One region of the Halomonas sp. GD1P12 genome, then DNA from elsewhere that is predicted to be linked to it. Evidence: predicted binding sites of a transcription regulator. Region 1 holds the regulator's gene; each other region holds the start of a gene.
The links. Region 1 encodes sigma-54, which starts transcription at its own class of promoters, with help from an activator protein. Its sites were predicted from a motif close to TGGCACNNNNNTTGCTNT; they were not measured.

Region 1 (5,324 bases):
CGATATCGGCGTCCAGCGGCACGCCACGCTTGTAGCCGAAGGACTCGAGCGTGAGCGTAAGCTGGCTTTGGCGCTGGTGCCCCAGCTGGTCGGTGATGCGTCGGCGCAGATCGTGCACCGTGAGCCGCGAAGTGTCGATCATCAGATCCGCCAGCTCGCGAATGCCGAATAGCGTCTGCTCCTCCTGGGAAATCGCCTCTTCCAGCGTCATGTCGCTGTCGCGGGTGAGCGGATGGCGCCGACGAGTGGCGGAGTAGCGCTCGAGCAGCGTGCGCGCGTCGGTGGTCAGATAAATGACCTGAACGCGGGTGCTGCCGTTTTTGATGTCCTGGAGCAGCGCAGGGAAGCGTTCGAGCGCGGTGGGCAGATTGCGTGCATCGATGCTCACCGCCAGGTGCGTGCGCTCACCGTGCTGGCCAAGCTCTTCGACCAGCGAGCCCAAAAGCATTGCCGGCAGGTTGTCGATGGCGTAGTAGCCCAAATCTTCCAGCGCCTGAAGCGCAATGGACTTCCCCGACCCGGAGCGGCCGCTGATGATCACAAGTTGCATCGTGTCTCTCTTCGGTCAGTGAGCGCTCTTATCGGCACACGCCTGTACGTAAGCGCGATTGCGATTGAAGGGCCGGGAAAAGCGAAGGTGGTGGGCTTACCCCTGCGCCTGCTCGCGAATGCGGGCGGTGACCAGCTCTAAAAGCTCGCGCTGGCTTTCACACTTTCGAAACTGCGCGCGGGTCGTGGCGTCGTTCATGATGGTGGCGACCTGGCCCAAAAGCGCCAGATGCGTGTCGTCCGCCTCTTCCGGTACCAGCAGCACGAACACCAGATCCACCGGATCGCCATCGATGGCGTCGAAGTCGACGGGTTCGGCGAGCTTTAGAAAGCCGGCGATCGGCGCGCTGCAGTGCGGACTTCGGGCGTGGGGAATCGCGACCCCATTGCCGATGCCGGTACTGCCAAGGCGCTCACGACCGACCAGCCGGCTGAAGACTTCCTGACTATCCAGGCTCGGTGTGTTTTGAGCGATGAACGTGCTGAAGAACTCCAGCACCCGTTTTTTGCTGCCCCCGGGGACGTCGAACAGCACGCGCTCCGGGGGGAGTATGGTTTCCAGGGTCATCGAATTAACGCACGCCAGCGCCCTGGGCGCGGGCCTGTGCTTTTTCCTTGTGTTTTACCAGTTGGCGGTCGAGCTTGTCGGCCAGGGCGTCGATGGCGGCATACATATCGTTGTCCTCGGCTTCGGCGTGTACGTCGGCGCCCGAAGCATGCAGCGTGCAGGCGGCCTGCTGACGCTCCTTTTCGATCGACAGCGTCACCTGCACGGTGGTGATGTTGTCGTAGTGGCGTTCGATACGCTCGAGTTTCTCGTTGACGTAGTCACGCAGGGCGTCTGTCAGTTCCAGGTGATGACCGGTAATGTTCACTTGCATCGACGTACTCCTAATCCAGGACTGTCCTTCGATTGTAACCCTTTTTCCGCCATTGCAAAGCCCTGCCGGCAAGTTTCCCGTTTAACGTAAACGGCGCCGCTCACTGGAGGAGGGAATGCCCATCGCTTCGCGGTATTTGGCCACGGTGCGCCTGGCCACGTTGATGCCGTTGGCCTCGAGTAGCGTGACCAAATGGCTGTCCGATAGCGGCTTGCCTGGCGTTTCGTCTTGAATCAGTTTTTTGAGCCGGGCGCGGATCGCGGTGCTGGAGTGGCTGTCGCCGCCGTCCTGACCGCTCACCTGGCTCGAGAAAAAGTACTTGAGCTCGAATACGCCGCGGGGCGTGTGAATATATTTTTGCGTCGTGACCCGCGAGATCGTCGACTCGTGCATCTCCACCGCTTCGGCGATGTCGGCGAGAATCAACGGTTTCATCGCTTCTTCGCCGCGCTCCAGAAAACCGATCTGGCGAGCGATGATTTCGCGGCCAACGCGCAAAAGGGTGTCGTTTCGACTCGACAGGCTCTTGATCAGCCAGCGCGCCTCCTGCAGGTGTTCTTTCAAGAACTGATTGTCCTGGCTCTTGTCGGCGCGCTTGATGAGGCTGGCGTAGTCCGGCTGAACGCGAAGCTTGGGCAGCGCCTCCGGATTGAGCTCGAGATGCCAGCCTTCCTGGTCGTGACGGACCACCAGGTCCGGGGTGATGTAGCTTTGGTTGGTGGCACCAAAGGCGCTGCCCGGGCGCGGGTCGAGGCTTCGAATCAGCCGAACCACATCGTCGAGCTGCTCGTCATCGAGGCTGAGGCGGCGTTTCAACAGGCGCAGGTCGTTTTTGCCCAGCGCTTCCAGAAACTGACGCACCAGGCGCCGGGCCTGCATCAGCAGCGGAGTATCGTCGGCAAGCGCTGCCAGCTGTAGCAGCAGACACTCGCGCAGATCGCGGGCGAACACGCCGGTGGGCTCGAACTGCTGCACGCGCAGCAGCACGTTTTCCACCTCCCGCTGGCTCAGGCCGTCCAGGCCCTGGGCCTTAAGGCCTTCGCGAATGTCGTTAAGCGGCTGGGTCAGGTAGCCGTTGGCATCCAGCGCATCGATCAGGCTTTCGGCAATGGCATGGTCTCGTGGGCTGGTATCCGTCATCGCCAACTGCCACAACAGATGCCCCTGAAGGCTTTGGCCAGTGGCCTGGCGCTCGAAATCCGGGCCTTCGCCGCTGCCACCGGCGGCCATGTCCTGGTAGGTGTCGGACCATTCGCTGTCGGTGGCAAGCTCCTGGGGGATGCTCTCTTCCCACTCGGTTTCTGGCGTCTCCTGGGTTGTCTCTTCGCCGAATTCGTCTTCCTGCTCTAAAAGCGGGTTGGCGTCGAGCGCCTGCTGGATCTCCTGGCGCAGGTCCAACGTCGAGAGCTGCAGCAGGGCGATAGCCTGCTGCAGCTGCGGTGTCATGGTCAGCTGCGTACCGACGCGCAGCTGTAGAGAAGCTTTCATGACCATCGAAGAACCACTCGTTACTCGTAAAGCTCCACACTAGAGCGAGACGGGGTTCGACGCAAGTGCAATAAATATGCCACTACCCGGAACTTTATGGTTGTCACCGGGTTAGAGGCGAAAATCTGCGCCCAGATAGACCTCGCGCACCTTTTGATCGCCAAGAATGGCGTCGGCGTCGCCGCTTGCGATGATATGGCCGTCGCCGACGATATAGGCGATGTCGCAGATATCCAGCGTCTCACGGACGTTGTGGTCGGTGATCAACACGCCGATATGGCGCGCCTTGAGCGCAAGGATGATCGACTTGATCTCGCCGACGGAAATTGGATCCACCCCGGCGAAGGGTTCGTCGAGCAGGATGAAGGCCGGGTCAGTGGCCAGCGACCGGGCGATTTCCACGCGGCGGCGCTCGCCACCGGAGAGGCTCATCCCCAGGTTGTCGCGAATGTGGGTGATGTGAAAATCTTCCAGCAGCTGCTCCAGGCGCGCCTGGCGGGCAGGGCGGTCCAGCTCCTTGCGCGTCTCCAGAATGGCCATGATGTTGTCGGCCACCGAGAGCTTTCTAAAGATCGATGCCTCCTGGGGCAGATAGCCGATGCCGGCGATGGCGCGTTCGTGCATCGGTGCCCGGGTCAAATCCAGCTCGTCGATACCTACGCTTCCGGCATCCGCCTTGACCAGCCCCACGATCATGTAAAACGAGGTCGTCTTGCCCGCCCCGTTAGGGCCAAGCAGGCCCACGACGCTGCCCTGGGTGATCTCCAGATTGATATCCTTGACCACCCGGCGGCGCTTGTAGCTTTTGGCCAGGTGGCGGGCGTGAAGCGTCTTGATCGCTTCAGGTTGGGTGCTCGACACGATGACTCTCCTATTGCGCGGGCTGCAGCGTCATGCGAATGCGCTGGTTGTCGCCACCGCTGACGTCGGAGCGCGCCTGAACCACTTCGCGGTCGATAAAATACTCCAGCCGCCCGCCACGAAAGCGGTCGCTGCGCTGGGTGAGCTCGGCCTGATCGATCAGCTCGACCCGGCGCTCGCTGACGTGGTAAACGATGCGTCGCGCCCAGCCCTCCATGGGCGCCGGCTCATTTTCGAGCTGGTTGCGAAGATAGGCGCGCTCGCCGGTGGCGGTCGCCTGGGAGAGCTCGCCGGCATCGTTGCGCGTGATTTCGACGCGGTCGCCGCGAATCTGCATCTCGCCCTGGCGAATGTTGACGTTGCCGGAATAGACCGCGGTGCCCGCACGCTGGTCGAGGTCGAGCCGGTCGGCTTCCACTTCGACGGGCGCCTGGCTGGTTTGCGCCTGGGCGGTCAGCGGCAGCGCCAGGCTCAGCAGTGCGATTCGTAAATAAGCGTGCATAACTACTCCTGCAAGGTGGAATCCGAAACGGTAGGGTCCTGGGGTGTCGGGTCGGCGGCTTGTCGCGCTTGAACCGGCGGATGCGTGCCGCGCACGTTGTCGCTCATGCGTACCTGGCTTTCATCGAGCCAGACGTCCATGCGCTCGGCACTCATACGTTGGGGCGGCTGCTGCAAAAGTGCGGGCGCCTCGGTATAGGCGTGGCGCTCGAGACCCTCGTAGTGTAGGCGCTCGGTATCGAGCTGCCAGCCCTCGTCCGGGGCGAGCAGCCGGGCGTTGCCTTCCAGGATCAGCGTCTGGCGCTCGTTTTGCAGCGTGCCATGATCGGCGCTGGCAAGCCATTGACGCTGCTCACTGTCGTAAAGCGTTGCCCGCGGCGCCTCGATTTCGGTCAGCGCGCGCTGGGGCGTATGCACCAGCCGCGGCGTATCGAGGCGCTGAGAGACCCCGCCGGTGTCGTTGAAAAGCGTAAGCCCTGCATTCTCGAGCACGTGGCCGGGCTCTTCGCGCTGTACGTCCGGGTCGACCGCGACCGTCGCCGGGCCGCCCGGGTCCAGCCACACAAGCCAGGCGCCCAGGGCGATGACCAGGGCGGGAAGCCAAAGGCGTTTTTTGATCCGTCTTGCCGTCGAGCCCGGCATCGTGTCACCTCGGGGTCGGTTCAAGGGCGGCTTTCGTCGAGGAGAGCCGTTGAGTCTTGCGCGCGATCATCGCGACCGCAAGGTTATAGACAGGTAGTCATGTTAAAGATAGGTAGTCATGTTAAAGATAGGTATCCATCACCGCGTCCCAGTGGCCCTGGGTCATCAGCAGCGTGTCGCAAATTTCGCGCACCGCGCCGTGGCCGCCGAGCGCATCGGTGATCCAGTCGGCGTGGGTGTGCATATAGTCCGGGGCGTTGGGGACGGTGATGCCGACGCCTGCGCGCTTGATGCACTTGAGATCCGGCAGATCGTCACCGCAGTAGGCCACCTGATCGAGATCCAGTGATAGCCGCGAGCAGAGCGCTTTAAGCGTGGCGAGCTTGTCCTCGACCCCCTGGT
Region 2 (5,324 bases), 1.9 Mb from region 1:
TGACGTTTTCTAGCTGCTGGGTTGGTTTATCCCTGAGGATAGACCAAAACGGGATACCCATCCGTATAAAATTTTATACAGACACTTCCCTACCACCACTCGATGAACAAATGCGTATAAATATCAGATCATTAGCACTTTCCTGTGAACGCAAAAAAGCCATCTCGTAAAAACGAAATGGCCAGTTTGCATCGCCGCCGCTCCCTGGCCGTGATGTCGGCGCCGCCTTGCGCCGATAAGAGTGAGCAGACTAGTGTCCGTAAAAATCCGTTTCCCTTTGGCTCCATGCCATCCTGTCTCTTCTGTAGCCTGCTCAAACCGATTAAGCTTCACTAACTCATTGCGGCAGCTCTTGACTTGATACTGCAGGGAGCGGGCCAACATCGAATTAAAAACAATAAAACTCTTATTTATCATAACCCTGAAGCATCGAACTGCTTTACACCATCGAACTCAACAGTGCCTATAACGGCTTTTAATCTGTATAGATGTGGCACATGCGACAATAACGACGGCCCGGCACGACACGTTGGCTCAGTGCCGAGCGGCCTTTCGATTTATTCGCAGTAAGCCGTGATCTCAAAGTTGCATGGATGCCCGCGCGCTCACTTGGCAGTCCCTCTACTGATCAGACTCGAAAAGCAGCGGTTTTAGCCGCGCTTTTCGATGCATGAAAGCCGTAAGTTTTGCTTACCAAAGCGGGCATTGCTGGCTAAAGTTAGCCAAGGCAGCCTTTCAAATGAGGCGGCCATCGCCCGGCTCCATGCGCCTGCCGGTAAAGGCTTTTCGCACAACGACGATTTTTAACGACGGATACACACCAATGAAACGCTCTATTGCTTTGGGTCTTTCGCTGTTGATGACGCTTCTCATGGTAAGTGGCTGCAATACGTTTCAGGGAATGGGCCGCGATATCGAACAGGGAGGCAAGGTCGTTCAGGACGCGGCGGAGGATTAATGCTGACCCATGTCTATCTATCCCACGGGCTCGAAAGCGGGCCCGAGGCGCTGAAAGTACAGGCGCTCAAGCGCGTCGTGGAAGCCCGTGAGGATTGCGAGGCGGTCGTGATGGACTATCGCGACCAGCCAAGTCATCAGGCGCGCTTTACTCACCTGCTGGCGACGCTTGAAACCCGCGGCGACGACCCGGCTCACTGCATCATGGCCGGGTCGAGTCTGGGCGGTTTTTTGAGCGCCGCCGTCAGCCAGCGCCACCCGATACTCGGGTGCTTTTTATTGGCGCCGGCGCTCGGCATGCCGGACTACCCTGAAACCACGGTCACGCTTGGCGCCCGCCACACTCACATCATTCACGGCTGGCGTGACGACGTGGTGCCTTGTGAGCCTGTGATCGAGCACGCCCACCGCCAGCGGCTGTCGCTTCGCATGGTGGACGACGACCACCGCCTGCACGCGAGCCTTCCGCTGATTCTGCGCGATTTCGAGCAGTTTCTGGCGCTTTGCCAAACAGCGTAAGCCCTCACCTTACGTCACGTATCGGTCTGACGGCATGCCAAGCGGCTCGCCTCAAGCCTCGTCGGCCAGCGCCGGCAGCAGCGTTTTCAGCTTGCGGGTGAGCGTGTTGCGCCCCCATCCCAAAAGCTCGGCGGCCTCGCCCTTGCGCCCGCCGGTATGTTTGAGCGCGGTTTCGATCAGGATCCGCTCGAAATCCGGCACCGCCTCCTCCAGCAGGTGCGTATGGCCTTCGGCCAACGCGTGATCCGCCCAACCACGAAACGCGCTGCGCCAGTCGCCCTGCGCGCTGACTGACGAAGCGCCCACGGTGCGAAGTTCCGGCGGTAAATCCTCGATCAGAATTTCGCGGCCCGACGCCATGACCGTAAGCCACCGGCAGATATTTTCGAGCTGACGCACGTTGCCCGGCCAGTCCAGTTTGGTCAGGTGCGTTTCGGCATCAGAAGTGAGCACCTTGATGTCCGTGGCGAGCTCCTTGGCAGCCTCGGCGAGAAAGTGGCGCGTAAGCCTGGGGATGTCCTCGCGGCGCTCGGAAAGCCTGGGCAGGTGCACGCGAATGACGTTCAAGCGGTGAAACAGATCCTCGCGAAAACGCCCTTCGTCAACCAGCGACTCCAGGTTCTGGTGCGTCGCGGCGATGATGCGCACGTCCACCTTCACCGAGGTGTGCCCACCGACGCGGTAGAACTCGCCGTCGGCCAGCACGCGCAGAAGCCGCGTCTGGGTTTCCGCGGGCATGTCGCCGATCTCGTCGAGAAACAGCGTGCCGCCGTTGGCCTGCTCGAAGCGCCCCTGGCGCAGGGCGTTGGCGCCGGTAAAGGCACCCTTCTCGTGGCCGAACAGCTCGGATTCGATCAGGTCACGGGGAATGGCGGCCATGTTCAGCGCGATGAACGGCTTGCCGGCCCGAGGGCTGTGCTGGTGAAGCGCCTGGGCGACTCGCTCCTTGCCGGTGCCGGATTCGCCGTTGATCAAGACGGTGATATGCGAGTGCGACAGCCGGCCGATGGCGCGAAACACCTCCTGCATGGCGGGCGCTTCGCCGATGATCTCGGCGTTGAGCCCCTCCGGCACGCTCACCGGGCGCTGGCGCTCACGGGCGTGGGCCACGGCGCGGCGCACCAGCGCCAGCGCCTCGTCCACATCGAAAGGCTTGGGCAGGTACTCGAACGCCCCGCCCTGGTAGGAGGCCACGGCGCTGTCCAGATCCGAGTGGGCGGTCATGACGATGACCGGCAAATCCGGATGAGCTTCACGTACGCGCGACATCAAATCCAACCCGTCGATGCCCGGCATGCGGATATCGGTGACCAGCACGTCCGGCGGGTCGTTCAAAAGCCGCTCGAGGGCGGTGTCGGCGCGTTCGATACATTCCACGTCAAGGTCCGGCTGCGCCAGGGCGCGCTCCAGCACCCAGCGAATGGCGCGGTCATCGTCGACGATGATGACCCGTGAAACATCGGCGTGTGTCGTCTCAGTCATGACGCGTCTCCGGTAAGAGGATTAACCAGCGGAATTAAAAGACGAAACTCAGTCCGTCCCGGGTGTGAGTCGCATTCGATCAATCCGTGATGTTGATGCAGAATCGACTGAGCGATCGAGAGGCCCAGGCCGCTGCCTTCCGCGCGCCCGGAGACCATGGGGTAAAACAGCGTGGCGCGCAGGGCTTCCGGAATGCCGGGGCCGTTGTCGATCAGGCCTACCTCACTGACCAGCCGGTGGCGCTCCGCGCCCAGGGTGAACTGGCGCTTGGCGCGGGTGCGCAGCACCAGCTCCGGCGCCTCGACCTGGGCTTCGGTCATCGCCTGCACGGCGTTGCGCGCCACGTTCAGCACCGCCTGAATCATCTGCGACTCGTCGCCGGAGAGCTCTGGCAGGCTCGGGTCGTAGTCGCGGGTGATGGTCACCGTCGGGTGTTCGGCCAGCAGCAGCGCCCGCACCCGCTCCAGAATCTTGTGAATATTGACCGGGGCATGGCGAGTCATACGATTCGGGCCGAGCATCGAATCTACCAGGTCCTTCAGCCGGTCGACCTCTTCGACGATGATACGGGTGTACTCGCGCAGCGCCGGATCATCAAGATCGCGCTCCAATAGTTGGGCGGCGCCGCGAATACCGCCCAGCGGGTTTTTCACCTCGTGGGCCAGGCCCCGAGCCAGCACCTTGATGGTCTCCTGGCGGGTCGTCAGCGCCTCCTCGCGGGAGATCTGCATCAAACGGTCGCGGGGTTCGACTTCCAGCAGCAATTCATCCGCCGAGAGCGGCGTGACCGTGTAGTCCACCGTGAGCGGCTCGCCGTTGAGCGGCGTAATGCGCGCCTCGCGCTGGGTGTAGGGATGAAAGGCGTCGCGCGCCTTGGCCAACACGCTATCGACGCTTTCGCCGCAGCCCAAAAGGGTATCCAGGCTCATGCCCTTCACGCGGCTGATACTCACGGCCAACAGCGCTTCAGCGGCAGGGTTCATCCAGCCAACGCGCAGTTCACCATCCAGCAGCAGCACGGCGGTGGTGAGATGTTCGAGTAAACGCTGATACATGGCGTGTCCTGAGGGGCCTTGGGTAAGTCGCGTGGTGCTGCGAGGTTCAATCGTTGGGTCGCAAGCGCATGCACTGAAAGTGCAAAAAGCGCGCCAATCGCGCATCGATCGCGCCCCTGATGGATTAATCGCCTCAAGGCGGCGCAAAACGATGCGCCATTGCAACGCGGCGTAAAATTCACACGACGCCAATGCACTATTTTAGTGCACATCATCGCGGCGCGACGATGATACTCACCGCTTCGGTGCGGTGCTGAACCCGCCCCTGGCTGTCGAGCAGCTCGGCTTCCAGCCGATGCGCCCCCTGAGTGAGCCCGGTGAGCCAGAAGGCGTCGCTGTGTAGCGCCGATTGGCTGATCTCGCCGTTCACCAGCAGCCGAATCTGGTGATCCTCGCGCAGCGGCGGCTGAACGCGCACATCCACCGGCGTCATCGTGTCGTCGAGCCGCGTGTCGGGCGCCGGGCTTTCGATCGCGAACCGGTCATAGGGCATGAAGGGCTGACCGGGCCGCGCCTGGCTGCGTGACGGCGGAGGCGGCGGCGCGCCCTGCACGCTCGGCAGTGGCGCCAGCGTCACGGCCTCGCCACCGCTTTCCGGGTTGTCGGTGTAGGTCACCCGGCCGCTCTCATCGACCACACGGTACACCGTTTGCGCCTGGGCCGGGCTTTCTGCCAGCCACAGCGTCAGGCTCCCCGCCAGGACGCAAAGCATTGGCGCTTTGGCCCGGCGCGCCCACCGATCGAATGTCGCTTTCATGGCGATTCCCCCATAAAAAAACCCCGCCGAGGCGGGGTTTGGAGCCAATACACCTCGAAGGTGAGGTGGGCCGCTGCTTAGCAGCTGTAGTACATGTCGAACTCGATCGGGTGTGTGGCCATGCGCATGCGCGTGACTTCTTCCATCTTCAGCTCGATGTAGGCATCGATCATGTCGTCGGTGAACACGCCACCTTCGGTCAGGAACGCGCGGTCGGCGTCGAGCGCTTCCAGCGCCTGATCCAGGCTGTTGGCGACGGTCGGTACGGCCTTGCCCTCTTCCGGCGGCAGGTCGTACAGGTTCTTGTCCATCGCGTCGCCCGGGTGGATCTTGTTCTTGATGCCGTCGATACCGGCCATCAGCATCGCCGCGAACGCCAGGTACGGGTTGGCAGTCGGGTCGGGGAAGCGAGTTTCGACACGCTTGCCTTTCGGGCTCGCGGTGTACGGAATGCGGATGGAGGCAGAGCGGTTACGCGCACTGTAGGCGAGCATGACCGGCGCTTCGAAACCCGGTACCAGACGCTTGTAGGAGTTGGTCGACGCGTTGGTGAA
Region 3 (5,324 bases), 1.3 Mb from region 1:
AGGGCGTCATTGATGACGAGCGACCCGCTCATCCACTCCGGGGTGATCACCGTGCGGTTGAGCGGCGAAATTACCGTGCGTACCAGTTGCTGCAGGATCAGGCTGATGCCGAAAGTGGCCAGCAGGGTTTCCAGCGGGCGGCCCTTGAGAAACTGAATGACGCTACGCTCGATGGCGATACCGGCCAGTGCGGCCACCAGAAAGCCGGCGGGTATCGAGAGCATCAGCGCAAGGCCGGGCTGGCCGGGCAGAAGCTGCTGCATCATCCACGTGGTGTAGGCGCCCAGCATCATCAGCTCGCCATGGGCCATGTTGATCACGCCCATCACCCCGAACGTGATGGCAAGTCCTATCGCGGAGAGCACCAGCACCGAGCCAAGGCTCAGGCCGAAGTAGAGCGTCTCGACGCCGCGGTTGATCTTCAAGTTCTGCTCGACGCTTGCAAGGGCTGAGCGGGCGGCGTCCGCCACCGCCGGGTTCTCGGCATTGGTGGCGCGGTTCAGCGCCACGCGGGCGCGCGGATGCAGGCTTCCGGCCAGCGCCTCGACCCCTGCCATCTCCCCGTTTTCGGTTTGGTAAATCGCCACCGCCTGGGCCAGGCGCCGGCGCACGTAGTCGTCCTCGGCCTCCTCGATCAGTGGGGTCAGCGTCTCGAAAAGCTCATCGTCCACCTCGCCCAGCAGGCGGTCGGCGGAGGTGCGTCGGCGCTCGACGTTGGGCGAGTAGAGATCCACCACGGCAATCGCGCTTCTAAGCTGATTGCGCAGCGCGTTGTTGATCCCGATACGGTCGAGCTCGCGGCGCGACATCTCACCCAGCGGCTCACCGCTCAGCGCGTCTTCGACGGGCCAACTGCGCCCGGTATTGTTCAGCACGATGACGAAGCGGCCGTCATCGGTGCGCTGCAGGCGGCCGTCGAGCAGCGCCTGCAGCCAGCCGCGGGCGCGCTCGTCATCGCTTTGCAAAATCTCGTTGATCGCCTCGCCCTTATCGCGGTAGGAGTCAACGTCCAAGGTTTCGAGCAGCGAATAGCCGGGGTCACTATCTTGTGCGCTGGTTTGTGCTGCGGCACCTGGCAGAAAACCGGCCAGCAACAAGCAGACGAACGACCAGAAAAGGAAGCGCCTCATGGGTTGTTCCTTTGAGTGTCAGTGGGAGGTGGCGTGCCCCGGGCCGCGACGGCGGCCCGGGTGAAGGGAGCGTTACTCGGCCAGCGCCGCTTCGGCTTCTTCCGCTGCGGTGCTGCCACCGCAAGAGCCGCTGACGACGTTGAAGTTGCCGCACGCCAGTGGCTTGCGCCAGTCAGCGATCAGATCGCGGGAGCCCGGCAGATAGTCGGACCAGGCGTCGCCGGCCACGGTAGAAGGTGTTTGCCAGACGATGTCGAACTGGCCGTTGTCCTGAATTTCACCGATCAGCACCGGCTTGGTGATGTGGTGGTTGGGCATCATGGCCGCATAGCCGCCGGAGAGGTTCGGCACAGAAACACCGATGATGGCGTCCTTGATCGCGTCGACATCTGTGGTGCCGGCCTTGCGCACCGCTTCGGCCCACATGTTGAAGCCAATGTAGTGCGCTTCCATCGGGTCGTTGGTCACCGACATCTCATCGCCGGTGTGATCGATCCAGGCGTCGATGAAGTCGTAGTTCTCGTCGGTATCCACGCTCATGAAGTAGTTCCAGGCGGCCAGGTGGCCGACCAGCGGGCCGGTGTCGATACCGGAAAGCTCCTGCTCGCCCACCGAGAAGGCGATGACCGGAATGTCGGCGGCGTCGATGCCCTGGTTGGCGAGCTCGCGGTAGAACGGCACGTTGGCGTCACCGTTGATGGTCGAGACCACCGCGGTGGGCTTGCCCTCTTCACCGAAGCGGCGAATCTCGGAGACGATGTTCTGCCAGTCCGAATGGCCAAAGGGCGTGTAGTTGACCATGATGTCTTCTTCCGCCACGCCGTGCTCGTCTTGCAGGTAGGCCTCGAGGATGCGGTTGGTGGTGCGCGGATAGACGTAGTCGGTGCCGACCAAGGCGAAGCGCTCGATGCCGACTTCGTTGATCAGGTAGTCGACGGCGGGAATCGCCTGCTGGTTGGGCGCGGCCCCGGTGTAGAAGACGTTCTCGGACGACTCTTCACCCTCGTACTGCACCGGGTAGAACAGCAGGCCGTTGAGCTCCTCGACCACCGGCAGCACGGCTTTACGGGAAACCGAGGTCCAGTTGCCGAAGATGACATCCACCTCTTCCTGAGCCAGCAGTTCGCGGGCGCGCTCGGCAAACAGCGGCCAGTTGGAAGCGGGGTCGACCACCACGGCTTCCAACTGACGGCCCAGCAGACCACCAGCCTCGTTCTGCTGCTCGATGAGCATTTCGACGGTGTCCTTCAGCGTCGACTCGCTGATCGCCATGGTGCCGGAGAGCGAGTGCAGGATACCGACCTTGATCGGGTCGTCGCTTTCCTGGGCAACGGCCTGAGCGCCGGCGCCCATGACGGCGGCGGCGAGAAGCGAGGTGACGAAACGGCGGGAGAGCGAATTGTGCGTTGGATGGACCACGTGAATCTCCTTGCACCCCTTGCGCGGGGATTGTTATTGAGCCCCATCGAGCACAGCCGCCCGATGACCACTAGCTCAATGACCCTGCAAGGAGTGCGCCACCTCGGAGCATTAACCGCTTATGCATTTTTAATCATAAACTTAAACACGCGATTTAAAATTGGACGCACCCCTTACGCACTAAAAGAGCGCGGCGTTTTCGCAGCGGCGGGCAAACAGGCTGCACCACTATGATCACGCGCACCATTAGCGTGCGCTCGCGCTCAAAACACGGCCCCCACAAAAAAGCGGGGCGCCGACTGGTGTCGACGCCCCGCTTTCAGAGCCTTGCGAGCAGCTGGATCAATCGCTCTCCGGCGTGCCCTTTTCAATGGGTTTATGCATACGCCGGCGCAGCAGCGGGCCCAGCAGATACGGCAGGATCAGCCCCACCCCGGCGAAGACCCACAGGCCGATCGCCAAGCCGCTGTCCCACAAGATCATCCAGTCGCCGTCGGAAATTTCCATGGCGTGGCGCAGGTTCTTCTCCATTTCCGGGCCCAGCAGCAGTCCCAGAATGACCGGCACCAGCGGTATTTCCAGCTTGCGCAGGATATAGCCGCCCACGCCGAAGGCCACCATGAAGTAAAGGTCAAACGTCGTGTTGCTGATCGAGTAGATCCCCACGAACGCGACCATCGTCACCACCGGCAGCAGGTACATCGGCGGAATCGACAAAAGCTTCACGAAGATGCCCACCAGCGGAATGTTGAGCACCAAAAGCAGGAAGTTACCGATCAGCAGCGCCGCGATCACGCCCCAAACGATATCGGCGTTCTGGGTGAACATGAGCGGGCCGGGGGTGATGTTCAGCGAAATCAAAAGCGCCAGCAGCACCGCAGTCGTGCCGCTACCGGGCACACCGAGGGTCAGCATGGGCACCAGTGCGCCGCTCGAGGCGCCGTTGTTGCCTGCCTCCGGGGCGGCCACGCCGCGCGGGTCGCCTTCGCCGAAGCGGCCTTTCTTGCCAACCGCTTTCTTTTCCAGCGTGTAGCTGATGAAACTTCCAAGCGACGCCCCGGCACCCGGCAGCACGCCGGCGACGAAGCCCAGCACCCCGCCGCGAAAGCTCGAGGGCAGAATCTCGCGGATCTCCCGCCAGCTTAGCGCGAGCTTGTTGACCTTCATGTTCTCCTTGCCACCGCCGGCGCGCTCCTCGATGAAGAACAAAAGCTCGGAAATGGCGAACAGGCCGACGATGGCGATGATGAAGTCGACGCCCTCGAACAGCTCGAGCACACCGAAGGTATAGCGCTGCACCCCGGTGTTATCGATCCCGACAGTCGCGATCATCAACCCCAGGCACGCCGCCACCACCGTCTTGATCGGGTTCTTGCCGGTGATGCCGCCCAGCGTTGCGAACGCCAGCATGAACAGCGCAAAGTACTCCGCCGGCCCGAAGGTCAGCGCGAAGTTGGCCAAAAGCGGCGCCAGCAGAATCAAGCCCACGGTCGCCACCAGGCTGCCGATGAAGGAAGCGATGGCAGAGATCGCCAGCGCCTCGGCGGCCTTGCCCTTCTGGGCCATGGGATAGCCGTCCAGGCAGGTCATCATGGCCGGCTCGTCGCCGGGAATGTTGAGCAGTATCGACGAGATACGCCCGCCGTACATCGCCCCGGCGTAAACCGAGGTCAGCATGATCAGCGCGGTTTCCGGCGCCAACCCCAGACTGAAGGCCAGCGGAATCAAAATGGCGACGCCGTTGGCCGGGCCCAGCCCCGGAAGCGCGCCGATCAGGGTGCCCAAAAAAGCGCCCAGCAAGGCGAACATCAGGTTGTGGGGCTGTAGCGCCACCCCGAACCCGTCCATCAAAAAGCCAAGGGTTTCCATCAGTTCACCTCCAGAAAGGAGAGCAGCCCCAGCGGCAGGGCAAGATCCAGCCCGTAGCTGAACAGGAAGTAGACGATCACCCCGGCCACAGCCCCGGTCACGTAAGCTTTCACGGGCGGTGCGCCCATGCGCCAGCAAAGCGTGCCCACGGCAAGCGTCGTGCTGATGATGAAGCCCAGCGGCTGCAAGAGCATCGCGTAGAGAATCAGCACCACCACGGCGACGATCAGCTCGACGCCGGTGCGACTCCAGGGCCAGGCGTTATCCGGGTCGGGGCGCACGATCAGGTAGAGACTGGAGATCGCCAATACCACGGCCAAAAGCTTGGGGAACGTGTCCGGCCCCACCGCCTCGCCGCCACCAAACGGTACGGGAAACTGCGAGGCGGCCCAGCCGTACGCGACGGCCAGGACGATAAGCAGGATCCCGAAGATGCGGTCGTTGAAGGTCATTACTGAATCAGCCCGATGTCCTGGGAAATTTGTTCGATTTCATCGATCTGATTGAGCACGAAATCCTCGAACTCGCCGGCGGTCATGTGAAACGGCATCAGGCCGTTTTGCGACATGACGCTTTGCCACTCTTCGCTCTCGTAGATCGTATCCATGGCGTCGGTCCAGTAGGCCAGGGCGTCGTCGGAGATATCGGCAGGCATGTAGAAGCCGCGCCAGTTGGGGCCGAGCGCATCGATGCCCTGCTCACGCGCGGTGGGGATGTCGGCGAACTCGCCGGGCAGGCGCTCTTCGGAAAGCACCGCCAGCACGCGCAGATCGCCGGACTCCATGAAGCCCTGGGCTTCGGTGATGTCGCCGGTGAAGGCGTCCACGTGGCCACCGATCACCTGGGTCAGCGCTTCGCCGCCGTTGTTGTAGGACAAATAAGCGACGCGCGGTAGATTCTCGACCT

Region 2: glnL (nitrogen regulation protein NR(II)) is a predicted target of sigma-54. The motif match lies at 4,092-4,109, and genes of this name have one in related genera.
Region 3: urtA (urea ABC transporter substrate-binding protein) is a predicted target of sigma-54. The motif match lies at 2,633-2,650, and genes of this name have one in related genera.

Annotation. Positions count from the first base shown of each region.
Region 1 is NZ_CP107007.1:2,123,341-2,128,664, reverse strand. It holds gene rapZ (RNase adapter RapZ) at 1-550, opposite strand, end outside; gene OCT39_RS09965 (PTS sugar transporter subunit IIA) at 647-1,117, opposite strand; gene hpf (ribosome hibernation-promoting factor, HPF/YfiA family) at 1,122-1,430, opposite strand; gene OCT39_RS09955 (RNA polymerase factor sigma-54) at 1,512-2,924, opposite strand; gene lptB (LPS export ABC transporter ATP-binding protein) at 3,030-3,755, opposite strand; gene lptA (lipopolysaccharide transport periplasmic protein LptA) at 3,790-4,281, opposite strand; gene lptC (LPS export ABC transporter periplasmic protein LptC) at 4,284-4,922, opposite strand; gene OCT39_RS09935 (KdsC family phosphatase) at 5,044-5,324, opposite strand, start outside.
Region 2 is NZ_CP107007.1:219,300-224,623, reverse strand. It holds gene OCT39_RS01110 (entericidin A/B family lipoprotein) at 824-958, shown strand; gene OCT39_RS01105 (YqiA/YcfP family alpha/beta fold hydrolase) at 961-1,476, shown strand; gene ntrC (nitrogen regulation protein NR(I)) at 1,528-2,958, opposite strand; gene glnL (nitrogen regulation protein NR(II)) at 2,955-4,013, opposite strand; gene OCT39_RS01090 (DUF4124 domain-containing protein) at 4,225-4,770, opposite strand; gene glnA (glutamate--ammonia ligase) at 4,848-5,324, opposite strand, start outside.
Region 3 is NZ_CP107007.1:3,469,760-3,475,083, forward strand. It holds gene urtB (urea ABC transporter permease subunit UrtB) at 1-1,130, opposite strand, end outside; gene urtA (urea ABC transporter substrate-binding protein) at 1,203-2,483, opposite strand; gene OCT39_RS15985 (tripartite tricarboxylate transporter permease) at 2,892-4,418, opposite strand; gene OCT39_RS15990 (tripartite tricarboxylate transporter TctB family protein) at 4,418-4,870, opposite strand; gene OCT39_RS15995 (Bug family tripartite tricarboxylate transporter substrate binding protein) at 4,870-5,324, opposite strand, start outside.